Regions from separate parts of the Spirillospora sp. NPDC048823 genome, predicted to be linked through region 2. Evidence: riboswitches for the same ligand, from Rfam matches in the RefSeq annotation. Region 2 holds a riboswitch; each other region holds the start of a gene.
The links. Region 2 has a riboswitch for cobalamin ahead of ACGFK0_RS36315 (ABC transporter substrate-binding protein). Riboswitches for the same ligand answer to the same signal wherever they lie in the genome.

Region 1 (4,417 bases), on a different contig from region 2:
GCGCCGGGGACGCGCGGGGAGTGGATGTCCCACACGCCGGGCCCGATGCCGTTCTCGTACCCGGCGGCGCGCAGGTCGCCGACCAGTTCCATGTGCGAGCGGGCCGCCTCGACGCTGGTGACGTCGGCGTCCAGCGCCCCGATCGCGCCGATGATCTCGCCGAACTCCGAGTAGCACATGTGGGTGTGGATCTGCGTGGTGTCGGTGACGCCCGAGGTGGCGAGGCGGAACGCGCCGACCGCCCAGTCCAGGTACGCGGGCCGGTCGGCGTCCCGCAGCGGCAGCAGCTCGCGCAGCGCGGGCTCGTCCACCTGGATGATCCTGATCCCGGCCGCCTCCAGGTCGGCGATCTCGTCGCGGAGGGCGAGCGCGACCTGCCGGGCGGTGTCGGCGAGTGGCTGGTCGTCCCGGACGAACGACCAGGCGAGCATGGTGACCGGGCCGGTCAGCATCCCCTTCACCGGCCTGTCCGTCAGCGACTGCGCGTACGTCGCCCACTCCACCGTCATAGGACGGGGACGCGCGACGTCGCTGTGCAGGATCGGCGGCCGGACGTACCGCGACCCGTACGACTGCACCCACCCGTGCTCGGTCGCCGCGTACCCGTCGAGCTGCTCGGCGAAGTACTGCACCATGTCGTTGCGCTCGGGTTCGCCGTGCACGAGGACGTCCAGCCCCAGGTCCTCCTGCAGCGCGATGACGCGGGCGATCTCGTCCTTCATCGCCCGCTCGTAGGCGTCGGCGGTGATGCGCCCGGCGCGGCGGTCGGCGCGGGCCCGGCGGATCTCGGGGGTCTGCGGGAACGAACCGATCGTCGTCGTGGCCAGTTCCGGCAGCCCCAGGGCGTCCCGCTGGGCGGCGAACCGGGCGGCGCGGTCGCCGCGGCGCGTGTCGCCGATCGACCCCAGCCGTTCCCGGACGGCCCGGTCGACGCGCGCGGCCGGCGCCGGCGTGTCGGCCGGGGCCGGGACGTCCTCGCGCAGCGCCCGGCCGAGCGCGACGACCTCGGCGACTTTCTGCCGGGCGAACGCGAGCCGGCCCCGGACGCCGCCGTTCAGCGACGTCTCGGAGTCCAGGTCGATCGGGACGTGCAGCAGCGAGCAGGACGTGCTCACCACCACCTGGTCGACGAGCCCGAGCAGCGACGCGCAGACGGCCCTGGCCCGCCGCTGGTCGGCGCGCCACACGTTGCGGCCGTCCACGACGCCCGCCACGAGCGTCTTGCGCGGCAGCCCGCCGACCGAGGCGAGCACGTCGACGTTGCCGGGCCCGGCGGCGAAGTCCAGGCCGATCGCCTCGACCCGGCCGCCGGCCAGGGTGCGCAGCGCGTCCGCCCCGATCGTCCCGAAGTAGGTGGCGACCATCAGCCGGGGCCTGCTGGTCAGCCGCCCCAGCCGCGCGTACGCCCGCGCCAGCGCGCCGATCTCCTCCTCGCTGCGGTCCGCGACCAGGGCGGGCTCGTCCAGCTGCACCCACTCCGCCCCCGCGCCCGCCAGGCGTTCCAGCACCTCGGCGTACACGTCGACGAGCCCGTCGAGCAGATCGAGCGGACGGAACCCCTCGGGCGCGCCCGCCTCGGGCTTGGCCAGAAGCAGGTAGGTGAGCGGACCGACGAGCACCGGCCGCGTCTCGACGCCGAGCGCCTTGGCCTCCCGGTACTCCGCCAGCGGCTTGGCCGCCGCCCCCTCGGCCAGCCGGAACCTGGTGCCGGGCCCCAGCTCCGGGACGATGTAGTGGTAGTTCGTGTCGAACCACTTGGTCATCTCAAGCGGCGGGACGTCCTGGACGCCGCGCGCCATCGCGAAGTAGCGGTCGAACCCGGTCAGATGCCGGTACCGGTCCGGGACGGCGTCGACCAGCACGCTCGCGTCGAGCATCTGGTCGTAGAACGAGAACGTGTTCGACGGGACGGCGTCCAGGCCGGCGTCGCGCAACTCGTTCCAGACCGTCGCGCGCAGTTCGGCGCCCGCCTTCGCGAGCGCGTCGGCGTCGGCGCGTCCCGCCCAGTAGTCCTCGGTGGCGAACTTCAGTTCCCGGCGGGCCCCGATTCGGGGATATCCGAGGATGGTCGTGCTCATGGCGGCTTCCCTCGCTGTGCCACAGGCGGCCTTCGGAAGGACGAGCGCACGGCGAACCCCGCGCCGCAGACCGTCCCACGAGGCCGCAGACCACCGCGCACCGGCCGGTGCGCGGGCGGAGGCAGGTCTTCGGACTCGCGGGCACCGCCTCTTCCGAGGCGTCCTACTGGCCGTCGCTTCCCAGGCCGCGTGGCCCAGTGCGTGATGACGGCGGTCGTTCCCGCTCACCGCTGCGGGGCAGTCCCGGAATCACACCGGGTTCCCTCTTACGACACCCGGACCCCCACAGGGCACGGGTGAACCATCCGCACAAAGGAGTCTATCGCCCGGCCCGCGAACCGGCCCCGTGCACCTAATCCAGGTGTGCGGACGGAGTGGTCTCCTGAGTCGTGGACGCCTCGGCCAGATGCATCGTGCCGCCGCCGACGACGACGCGGAGCCCGTACTCCCCGCTCGGACGCCACAGCTCGACGACGGCGCAGTTGGGGACGACGCACGTGCCGTTGAAATGGCGGAAGCCCCGCATCGCCGCCACGTCGGGGTCGGTGACCCCGGTGAGCAGCGACCACATCACGGCCTTCATGAAGAGGCCATGCGAGAAGACCGCGATCAGGCCGTCCTCGGGACGGTCGGCGAGGCGCTCCAGGAAGGCACGGGCCCGCGTGATGAGCGCACGGAAGGACTCTCCGTCACCTTCGTTGACGTAATCGGGGTCGAGTCGTTCCCAGTAGTCGTCGGCGAGGGGCCGCCGCTGCGCCCCCGTGGTCCTCGGCGCATGCAACCCGCCCAGGAACGTGAACTCCTGGACGGGCCATTCCTCGTAGGGCACCTCGGGAAACCGCTCGGCGGTCGGCCGGGCGGTCTCCTGTGCGCGGAGGAACGGCGAGCCGACGATGAGGGCGGGCGGCGCGGTGAACGCCGCGGCCATCCGCTGGGCCTGCTCCCGTCCGCGGGCGGTCAGCGGAGAGGCTGCCGGCCCGTTCGTCGGCAGCCCGGCGTTCGACTCGCTCTGCCCATGCCGGATCAGCCACACCCGCCGCACCATGATCACGCCGACAGACTGACACACGGGCTCGGCGGCATGGAACATCGGACGAGCCGCACGAGGAGAGGGTCGGCGTTGGGGCGCGCCGCGCCGTGGATGCGAGGCGGCTCGTCCAGAGAGCCAGAATGGTTCGGACGGCGATGTCGAGAACCCGTGACCGGCTTCGTCCCCGTGGTGAGGGCGAGCACGAGGGTGGCACCAGCACTTAGGAGAATCACGATGGCCAAGTACCTGCTGCTCAAGCACTACCGCGGCGCTCCCGCCTCGGTCAACGACGTGCCGATGGACAAGTGGACGCCTGAGGAGATCTCGGCCCACGTGAAGTACATGGAGGACTTCGCCTCCCGCCTGGAGGCGAACGGCGAGTACGTCGACGGCCGGGCGCTCGCGCCCGAGGGGGTGTGGGTCCGCTACGACGGCGAGGGCCGTCCGCCCGTCACCGACGGCCCGTTCGCCGAGACCAAGGACCTCATCGCCGGCTGGACGGTGATCGACGTCGACAGTTACGAGCGCGCGATCGAGCTGGCCGGGGAGCTGTCGGCCGCTCCCGGGGCGGGCGGCGAGCCGATCCACGAGTGGCTGGAGGTCCGGCCGCTCCTGACCGCGCAGCCCGACGTCACAGACTGTCATCTCGGGTGAACGACGTCCTGCTCCGGAGCCTCACGCCGAACGTCCTGACGATCCTCATCCGCCGCGGAGCGGACTTCGCCGCGGCCGAGGACGCCGTCCAGGACGCGCTGGTCGAGGCGATCCGCGTCTGGCCCGGCGACCAGCCGCGCGATCCCAAGGGCTGGCTGGTCACCGTGGCCTGGCGCAAGTTCCTCGACGCGGCCCGCGCGGACGCGGCCCGCCGCCGGCGTGAGGACACCGCCGACGAGGAGCCGCCGCCCGGCCCCGCACCCGAGCGCGACGACACGCTCCAGCTCTACTTCCTGTGCGCCCACCCGTCGCTGACGCCGTCGTCCGCGGTCGCGCTCACGCTGCGCGCCGTCGGCGGCCTGACCACCCGCCAGATCGCCCAGGCCTACCTGGTGCCCGAGGCGACCATGGCGCAGCGCATCAGCCGCGCCAAGCGCACCGTCTCCGGCGTGCGGTTCGACCGGCCCGGCGACGTCGCGACCGTCCTGCGCGTCCTCTACCTGGTCTTCAACGAGGGCTACTCCGGCGACGTGGACATGGCCGCCGAGGCCATCCGCCTCACCCGGCAGCTCGCCGCCGCGATCGACCACCCCGAGGTGGCGGGCCTCCTCGCCCTCATGCTGCTCCACCATGCCCGGCGCGCCGCCCGCACGGC
Region 2 (4,417 bases):
GATGGGCTGAACGGAGGGGGCGCGGGGTAGGTAGTCGAACGTGTCCGGAGGGCTGGTTGATCGACGGACTCGGGCGTCGGGTTGGCTGGTATGGGCAGCGAGAACCGTTCGCATCGGGTGAGGGCGCGCGGGAGCCGCCGCAACGCGGAGGATCGCGCCGCCGCGTTGCCCGGCGGTTCCGCGCTCGGTGAGCCGTACGTCGAGCACGGGCGTGAGGGCGAGGGGTACGCGCGTCAGGCGATGGTCTCCTCGGCGCAAGCCCATGATCGGGCCGCGATGTTGCTGGAGCGGATGGCCATCGCCCATCCTGAGGAGGCCGAATCGCATCTGCAGTCGGCCACCCGCCACCGCATGTGGGCCGAGAACGACCGGAGACTCGCGGAAGAGTACGGCCCCCGCGGCGGCGACCCGGACGGTTCGTGATCAGACCTGCCGGCGACGCGGAGTGAGGCGGGCGCAGCTCAAGCGGAGGGTGGAGGATGACCGTCGATCGGGGAACTCTGGAAACGGCACGGCGCTCGTTGCACGGGGTTGCCGAACTCGTGCTCGCCGGGCCGCAGTACAGGCAGAGCGGAACGATACGGCTGACGGTGACCGACGGCGGCTTCGGAACCGTTCAGGAGCCGGCGCTGCGGGTGAACGGGGCGGAGCTCGTGGCGGGTGACCGGGAGATCCCGCTGAACGGCGCCACCTGCAGGGAGCTCGCTGCGGCGGCGGGCATCGAGGCCGGAGCCGCGGAAGGTCTCTACAAGGACGGCAGCGGAGTCGGCCTGGACGACGTCCTCAGCATCGACGCAGAGGCCGCGCGGCACATCGAAGAAGTCTTCGGCCGGGGCCTCGAAGCGCTGACGAGGTTCGCGCCGGAAACCACGCCGGTTCTGTGGCCGGAACACTTCGATCTGGGCATGAGCCTCGACGAGGTCAACTACGGAGTGTCCGCGGGGGACGCCTTCCTGGGCGAGCCGTATGCGTATGCCGGGCCCTGGGAGCCGCGTCAGGGGTCATTCTGGAACACCCCCTTCGGGGCGGCGCGTCCGGCGCGTCAGCTGCCCGGCGCCACGGCGATGCTCGACTTCTTCATGGAGGCGAAGGACCGTGCCGCCCGCAGTTGAGGACGGGTGGTTCGGGGGTGACCGCTGTGGTGGGCGGCGTATCGGGCCGGCCGGGGATGAGTCGGGGCGGGGGTGTGTAAGGATCGCGTGAGATCGGTGACTGGGAGGTCGTTGTGCGTCTTGGAGTTCTACTGACCGAACGCGGCGGGGCCGAGGCGCTCGGCAGGCTGGCGGACGATGTGCGGCGTGCCGCGGACGACGGCTTCTCCTCGGCGTGGATCTCGCAGATCTTCGGGGTGGACGCGCAGACCGCCCTGGCCGTGGCCGGGGGCGGGGTGCCGGGCATCGAGCTGGGGACCGCGGTGGTGCCGACGTATCCGCGGCATCCGGCCGTGATGGCGCAGCAGGCGAGGACGACGGCGCTGGCGCTCCAGGGGCGGTTCACCCTCGGCATCGGGCTGTCACACAAGATCGTCATCGAGGACATGTACGGGTACGACTTCGGCCGGCCGCTGCGCCACATGGACGAGTACCTGTCGGTGCTGTTGCCTCTGCTGGCCGGGGAGAACGCGTCGTTCAAGGGCGAGACCGTGCAGGGCGACGTGGGGCTGAGCGTCCCGAACGAGGGGCGGGTGCCCGTGCTGCTCGCGGCGCTGGGGCCCAAGATGCTCAAGCTCGCGGCGGAGCGGACCGACGGGACGGTGCTGTGGATGACCGGCCCCGTGACCGTCCGCGAGCACATCGCGCCGACCATCACGGCGGCGGCCAAGGCGGCGGGGCGCCCGGAACCACGGATCGTGTGCGTGCTGCCCGTGTGCGTCACGGACGATGCCGAGCGCGCGCGGGAGCAGGCAGGCCAGACATTCGAGATGTACGGGATGTTGCCGTCCTATCGGGCGATGATGGACCGCGAAGGAGTGGACGGCCCGGCGGACCTGGCCGTCGTCGGGGACGAGGACACGGTCGCGGCGAAGCTGGAGGAGTTGTCCGAGGCGGGCGTCACCGATTTCGTCGCCGCGGAGTTCATTCCGGGCGAAGGCCGGGGCCGGACCCGGGAGTTCCTCAAGTCCTTCACGGCGAGATGAGCTCGTAGGGATCGCCGCCGGCGCCGGAGACGCGGCCCCCCGGGCCGCAGTCCGGATGGGCGTGGTCGATCCGCCCGTCGCCGGCGTGGGCGGGTTCGGCGCCGGCGTGGGCGGGTTCGCCGCCGTGAGACGGCGGGGCGGGTGCCCGCTCCGATAGGGGGACAGGTCCGGATTCGGCGCCTGATACCGTTGCGATGCTGCGCGCCAGGAGCGAAGTCCGGTGTGAATCCGGCGCTGTCCCGCAACTGTGGTGCCCCTCTCGATGTGGCCGAGCCAGGTCGCCTCCTCGCGCGCCGACGATTCTCGACCTCGTGGAAGGGCGATCCGTCATGGATGAGCGGGCCGCGGCTTCCCTGGACCCCAGGAGGCTCCTGTGAGACCCGTACGTACCCTCGGCGCGGTGATGGCGATCGTCGCCGTCACGTTCGCGGCCGGATGCGGCGACGGCGAGACCGGCGATGCGGCCTCAGGCGCGAAGGCCGTCACCGTCCAGGCCGCCAACGGCGCGGTGACCGTCCCGGCCCGGCCCGAGCGGATCGTGTCGCTCTCCCCCACCCACACCGAGACGCTGTTCGCCATCGGCGCGGGACCGCAGGTGGTCGCCGTGGACGACTACTCCAACCACCCGCCCAACGCGCCGCGGACGAAGTTGTCGGGGTTCAAGCCGAACGCCGAGGCGGTCATCGAGTACAAGCCCGACCTCGTCGTCGTCTCCGACGACCTGAACGGCATCGTCAAGGCGCTGGAGAAGGTCGAGATCCCCGTCCTGCTGGAGCCCGCGGCGACCAACGTGGACGAGGCCTACGACGAGATCAACGACCTCGGGCTGGCCACCGGGCACGCGGCCGAGGCCGAGAAGCTCACCGGCGACATGCGGGCGAGCATCCAGAAGACGGTCGCCGCGTCCTCCAAGGCGAAGGGCCTCGGCTACTACCACGAGCTCGACAACCAGCTCCACTCCGTGACGTCCAGGACGTTCGTCGGCCAGGTGTACGGGCTGTTCGGCCTCCGCAACATCGCCGACGAGGCGGACAAGGCGAGCGGCGAGTACCCGCAGCTGTCACGCGAGTACCTCCTCAAGCAGGACCCCGACCTGATCTTCCTGGCCGACACCAAGTGCTGCGGCCAGAACGCCTCCACTCTCGCCGAGCGCCCCGGCTGGTCGGATCTGGACGCGGTCAAGAACAAGGGCGTGGTCGAACTCGACGACGACATCGCCTCCCGCTGGGGTCCCCGCCTGCCCGAGTTCGTCAAGGCGATCGGTGACGCGGTGCAGAAGATCCAGTGATCACCGCCCTCATGGACGCCCGCCCATGACCCCCCGGCCCCACCGGGGGTGGCGCGTGATGGTGCGGAAGGGGTCGCCGGAGACGGCGGGGCAGGCCAGGCTGCGGCCGCTGTCGCTCGGCCTGGCCGTCGCGCTCCTGGCCGCGACCCTGCTGGCCGGGGTGCTGGTGGGGGCGGCGGGGCTGCCCGTCGGCGGGGTGCTGCTGGCGCTGGCCGACCGGGTTCCGTTCGTGCACATCGACTCGGGGCTCGATGTCATCGACGAGAACATCCTCTTCGAGTTGCGGGTGCCGAGGGCGCTGATGGCGGCGCTGGTCGGGGGGATGCTCGCCATGGCGGGCGCCGGCTATCAGGGCGTGTTCCGCAATCCGCTCGCCGATCCGTATCTGCTGGGCGCGGCGGCGGGCGCCGGGGTCGGCGCCACGACGGTGATCGTGCTGTTGCCGGGCGACCCCGGATACGCGGTGCCGCTCGCCGCGTTCGCGGGCGCGATCGGCGGCGTGTTCCTGGCGTACGCGCTGGGCAACACGGCGGGACGCGGGAACGGGGCCGCGACGCTGGTGCTGGCCGGAGTCGCGGTGTCGTCGTTCCTGGCGGCGATCCAGACGTTCCTGCAGCAATTGAAGGCGGAGGAGCTGCAGCGGATCTTCTCGTGGCTGCTCGGCGGGGTCGGGGCGGCCGACTGGAACCAGCTGGCGCTGATCGCCCCGTACTCGCTGGTGTCGACGGTGGTCCTGCTCGCGCACGGCCGGCTGCTGGACGTGCTGAGCGTCGGGGACGAGGAGGCGGCGTCGCTCGGCCTGTCCGCGGCGCGGGTGCGGCTGACGGTGCTGGTCGCGGCGTCGCTGGCGACGGCGTGCGCGGTCGCGGTGAGCGGGCTGATCGGGTTCGTCGGGATCGTGGTGCCGCATGTGGTGCGGCGGCTGGCGGGCGGCTCGTACCGGATCGTGCTGCCGCTGTCGCTGCTGGGCGGGGCGGCGTTCCTGGAGGTGG
Region 3 (4,417 bases), on a different contig from region 2:
GACGAGCCGGCGCCGCGCACGGACGTCCGCTCGTAGTGCCGCATCTCCTCGATGGCCTGGACGTACGGCTTGATCTCGGCGAAGAACGCGGGGAAGTGCTCGCCGCCCCGGAAGCCTTTCATGTGGTCGTCGGCGGACGTCCAGCCGATGCGCAGGATGTAGACGGACGGCTCCTCGACGCACCGGGAGAGTTCGTAGTCCACGCACTGGGGCGCGGCGGCGAGGGAGGCGGACGCCCGCGCGTAGGCGGCCTCGAAGTCTTCGATGGACGGCGGGTCGATGCGGTAGCGGATGTACTCGACGATCATTCGGGCCCCCAGGGGATGCAAACCGGTCGGGTAATCACAGTAATCCTGTAATCACCCGACCGGTAGCGAAATGATCAACTCTTGGGCGCCGCTGAACGTCGCAGCCACGCGACCGCGCCGGCGGCCCCCGCGATGACGAGCCCGATCAGCCCGATCCACAGCCAGCCCGACGAGGTGCCCGAATCCTCGGCGGACGTGGCGTTCGCCGGGGAGGACTCGGGGGACCCGGCCGGGGGCTGGGCGCCGGCACCGGGCGAGTCGCCGGCTGCGTCACCCAGCGCCTTGGCGGGCGAGCCCTCCACGGTGAACGTGTAGGCGTCCTGCACAGGATGGCCGTCCGCGGACACGACACGCCAGGCCACCGTGTACTCGCCGTTGGGCAGCGTGCCGCCGAGCCGCTGCGTGACCTTGTTGTCGACCGCGCGCGGCTCCCCGGACTGGACCTGCTTCTCGGACGCGTCCGTCACGATCACCCGCGGCAGCCGCACCGGTTCCGAATACGTCAGGACGATCTGGGACGGCGCCTTGACCGTCGAATCCTCCTCCGGGTCGGCGGACGTCAGCGCGGTGTGCGCGGACGCCGGGGCCGCGGACATCGCCAGTACCAGCCCCGCGGCCGCGGCGCCCGCCGCGGACCGCCTCACGGCGTTCATGACGGGGTGCGTGAAGGTGTGCATCTCGGCATTCCTTTCGAGGTGGGTCATGCCCGGCTCCGGGCGCGGGTCAGGCCGAGTCCGCCGACGCCTTCTCGGCGGTCTTCGGGTTGGCGGTGACGTGCGCGGACGCGGCCGTCGCCAGCCCGAGCACGGATATGGCGGACAGGGAAGCGACCGCGCCCACCCTGCGGGCATGCGGGACGAAGGACATGACGGAACTCCGTTCGAGTCGTACGAGAAGAAGCCGGAAACGCCGCTGAATCGGCGTCCGGTGACGTACGGCGCTCGCCTCAGATGCGGGCGAGCGCCCTCGAACGCGGCGGGGGACCCCGCCGGAGGACCTGGTGCCGCAGCACACGGCCGATGGCCATGACGGCGGCCGACGCCGGTACCACGGGGGTACGGCGCGGAGGCGCCGCGGGTTCAACGGCCGGCAGGGCGACCAGGAGCCGGATCGGGCGGTCCGCCATGGCGGCGACCCGCCGGGCCAGCGACCATGCGGCCCGCTCGCCGCGCCGCAGCCACCACGCCGCCACCAGCGCGGCCACGGTGTGCGCGAGCGTCATCGCCGTCCCGCCCGTGCCGTGCGCGACCGGCAGCATCACGTCCGGACCGGCCGGCGCCGCCCCGCCCATCGCCGCGTGCATCTCCGCCGAGTGCCGCTGGATCGGCTCGGACGCGGCCGTGAACAGGGCGTGCAGAGCGAACTGGCCGCCGAGGAGGCCGCCGAGGATCGTCGCCAGCGAGCGTTCGTGGCCGACCAGCATGAACGTCACGCCCAGCACGGCGCAGAATCCCGCGACCGCCGCCCAGGCCGCAACCGTCCCCGACGCGAGCACGTGCCCCGTGATCGCAAGCGTGACGCACACGGTGGCGAACACCACCGCGCGGGCGGTTCGCAGAGCGGAGTGCGGGGCATGCGGGGACATGGCGCGACCATCCTCCCACCCGGGTCGCCGTCCACGCATCCGCCCCTTGCCACCTTTCAGACCCGCCCAACATCTTGGGGTTGCGCAAAGATCGTCATCTAGATGTAGGGTTCAATCCCGTGCTGGTTCGCCCCCGCCGTTTCGCGGCGGGGGCGACGCGAGAGGGAACCCGGTGCGAGTCCGGGACTGCCCCGCAGCGGTGAGCGGGAACGACCGCCGTCATGAAGCACTGGGCCCACGCGGCCCGGGAAGCGACGGCCAGTAGGACGCCTCGGAAGAGGCGGCGCCCGCGAGTCCGAAGACCTGCCCGCACGGTGTCCGGGACGCGTCCCGGACCGACACGTCCAGGCTTCGCGGGTGGGCCGGGGACGGAGCGCGGCGTGCCCCGGTGGGGACGGCTCGCGTCCCGTTCGCATGCCTCCGCGAGGCGGCTTGCGAGGGGAGAAGCACGTGACACAGGACCTGGCCGCGCCGCCGGCACCGGCGCCGCCCGCCGAGATCACCGCCGAGGCGGAGATCGCCGCCGAGGTCGAGGCGGCCTGCGACGGGGTACCGGGCGCCGACGCGGGACGGGTGCTGGCCGCCGTCCGCGCCTCCGGCGGGATGGACGCGGCGGCGCTGCGGGACCTCGCGATCGGCGAGGCCGGCGCGCTGGTGCCCGCCGAACCCGGCTACTCCCGGGTCGCCGCGCGGCTGCTCGGCACCAGGATCCGGGACGAGGCGGCCGCCGCCGGTGTCCGGACGTTCGCCGAATCCGTCGCCGCCGCGCACCGGGAAGGCCTCCTGGCCGACGCCCCGGCCGCGTTCGCCGCCGCCCACGCGCCGGCGCTCAACGCCCTCATCGACGAGCCGGCCGACGACCGCTTCGAGTACTTCGGGCTCCGCACCCTCTACGACCGGTACCTGCTGCGGCATCCGCGGACACGGCTCGTCCTCGAACGCCCCCAGCACTTCCTCCTGCGCGTGGCGTGCGGCCTCGCCGACACCGTGGACGATGCCGCCGAGCTGTACGGCCTGCTCAGCACGCTGTCGTACCTGCCGAGCTCGCCGACGCTGTTCAACTCCGCCGCCCGGCGCCCCCAGCTGTCGTCCTGCTTCCTGCTCGACTCGCCGCGCGACGAGCTGGAGTCGATCTACGAGCGGTACGGGCAGGTCGCGCGGCTCAGCAAGTACGCGGGCGGCATCGGGATCTCGTGGACGAAGGTCCGGTCGCGGGGCTCGCTGATCCGCGGCACCAACGGGCACTCGAACGGGATCGTCCCGTGGCTGCGCACGCTCGACTCGTCCGTCGCCGCCGTCAACCAGGGCGGACGCCGCAAGGGCGCGGCGTGCGTGTACCTGGAGCCGTGGCACGCCGACGTCGAGGAGTTCCTGGAGCTGCGCGACAACACCGGCGAGGACGCGCGCCGCACCCACAACCTCAACCTCGCCAACTGGATCCCGGACGAGTTCATGCGCCGCGTCGAGGACGACGCGACATGGTCGCTGTTCGACCCGAAGGAGGTCCCCGAGCTGGCCGACCTGTGGGGCGACGCGTTCGACGCGGCGTACCGGACGGCCGAGAAGGAGGGCCGGTACGTCCGGCAGATCCCGGCCCGCAAGCTGTACGGGCGGATGATGCGGACCCTCGCCGAGACGGGCAACGGATGGATGACGTTCAAGGACGCCGCCAACCGCGCCTGCAACCAGACCGCCGAACCGGGGGAGACCGTCCACCTCTCCAACCTGTGCACGGAGATCCTGGAGGTGACGAGCGACGGTGAGGCGGCCGTGTGCAACCTCGGGTCGGTGAACCTGGCCGCGCACGTCGGCGCGTCCGGCATGGACTGGGCGCGGCTCCGCGCGACCGTCCGCACCGCCGTCCGGTTCCTGGACCGCACCATCGACCGCGGCTTCTACCCGACGCCCGAGGCGGAGGCGGCGAACGGCAAGTGGCGGCCGATCGGCCTGGGCGTGATGGGCCTGGCCGACGTCTTCTTCACGCTCCGCCTGCCGTTCGACTCGCCGGAGGCCCGCGAGCTGTCGACGCGCATCTCCGAGGCGATCGCGCTGGCGGCCTACGACGCGTCCGCCGACCTGGCCGCCGCGCACGGACCGCTGCCCGCCTACGACCGGACGCGCACGGCCCGCGGCCGGCTCCACCTCGACCATTTCCCGGACGCGGCGCCGACCCGTCCCGCCGAATGGGAGCGGCTGCGGGCGCGCGTCGCCGAGGTCGGGCTCCGCAACTCGCTGCTGATCGCGATCGCGCCGACCGCCACGATCGCGTCGATCGCGGGCTGCTACGAGTGCATTGAGCCGCAGGTGTCCAACCTGTTCAAGCGCGAGACGCTGTCCGGGGAGTTCCTGCAGATCAACGGCTACCTGGTGGACGACCTGAAGTCGCTCGGCCTCTGGACGCCGCCGGTCCGCGAGGCGATCAAGAGGGCGAACGGCTCCGTCCAGGGCATCGCCGGCCTTCCCGACGAGATGCGGACCCTCTACCGGACGGCCTGGGAACTGCCGCAGAAGGCTCTGATCGACC

Region 1: it holds a riboswitch for cobalamin, as region 2 does, so the genes downstream of both, metE (5-methyltetrahydropteroyltriglutamate--homocysteine S-methyltransferase) here and ACGFK0_RS36315 (ABC transporter substrate-binding protein) in region 2, are expected to answer to the same signal.
Region 3: it holds a riboswitch for cobalamin, as region 2 does, so the genes downstream of both, ACGFK0_RS26450 (ribonucleoside-diphosphate reductase subunit alpha) here and ACGFK0_RS36315 (ABC transporter substrate-binding protein) in region 2, are expected to answer to the same signal.

The regions. Positions count from the first base shown of each region.
Region 1 is NZ_JBICUT010000018.1:170,121-174,537, forward strand. Features, by position in the region: gene metE (5-methyltetrahydropteroyltriglutamate--homocysteine S-methyltransferase) at 1-2,078, opposite strand, end outside; cobalamin riboswitch at 2,181-2,399, opposite strand; gene ACGFK0_RS32290 (histidine phosphatase family protein) at 2,431-3,123, opposite strand; gene ACGFK0_RS32295 (YciI family protein) at 3,343-3,762, shown strand; gene ACGFK0_RS32300 (RNA polymerase sigma factor) at 3,759-4,417, shown strand, end outside.
Region 2 is NZ_JBICUT010000026.1:9,519-13,935, forward strand. Features, by position in the region: gene ACGFK0_RS36300 (hypothetical protein) at 91-423, shown strand; gene ACGFK0_RS36305 (hypothetical protein) at 480-1,112, shown strand; gene ACGFK0_RS36310 (LLM class F420-dependent oxidoreductase) at 1,226-2,137, shown strand; cobalamin riboswitch at 2,313-2,435, shown strand; gene ACGFK0_RS36315 (ABC transporter substrate-binding protein) at 2,511-3,425, shown strand; gene ACGFK0_RS36320 (FecCD family ABC transporter permease) at 3,484-4,417, shown strand, end outside.
Region 3 is NZ_JBICUT010000013.1:11,736-16,152, reverse strand. Features, by position in the region: gene ACGFK0_RS26470 (group II truncated hemoglobin) at 1-308, opposite strand, end outside; gene ACGFK0_RS26465 (copper resistance protein CopC) at 383-1,012, opposite strand; gene ACGFK0_RS26460 (hypothetical protein) at 1,032-1,175, opposite strand; gene ACGFK0_RS26455 (hypothetical protein) at 1,255-1,893, opposite strand; cobalamin riboswitch at 2,000-2,219, shown strand; gene ACGFK0_RS26450 (ribonucleoside-diphosphate reductase subunit alpha) at 2,344-4,417, shown strand, end outside.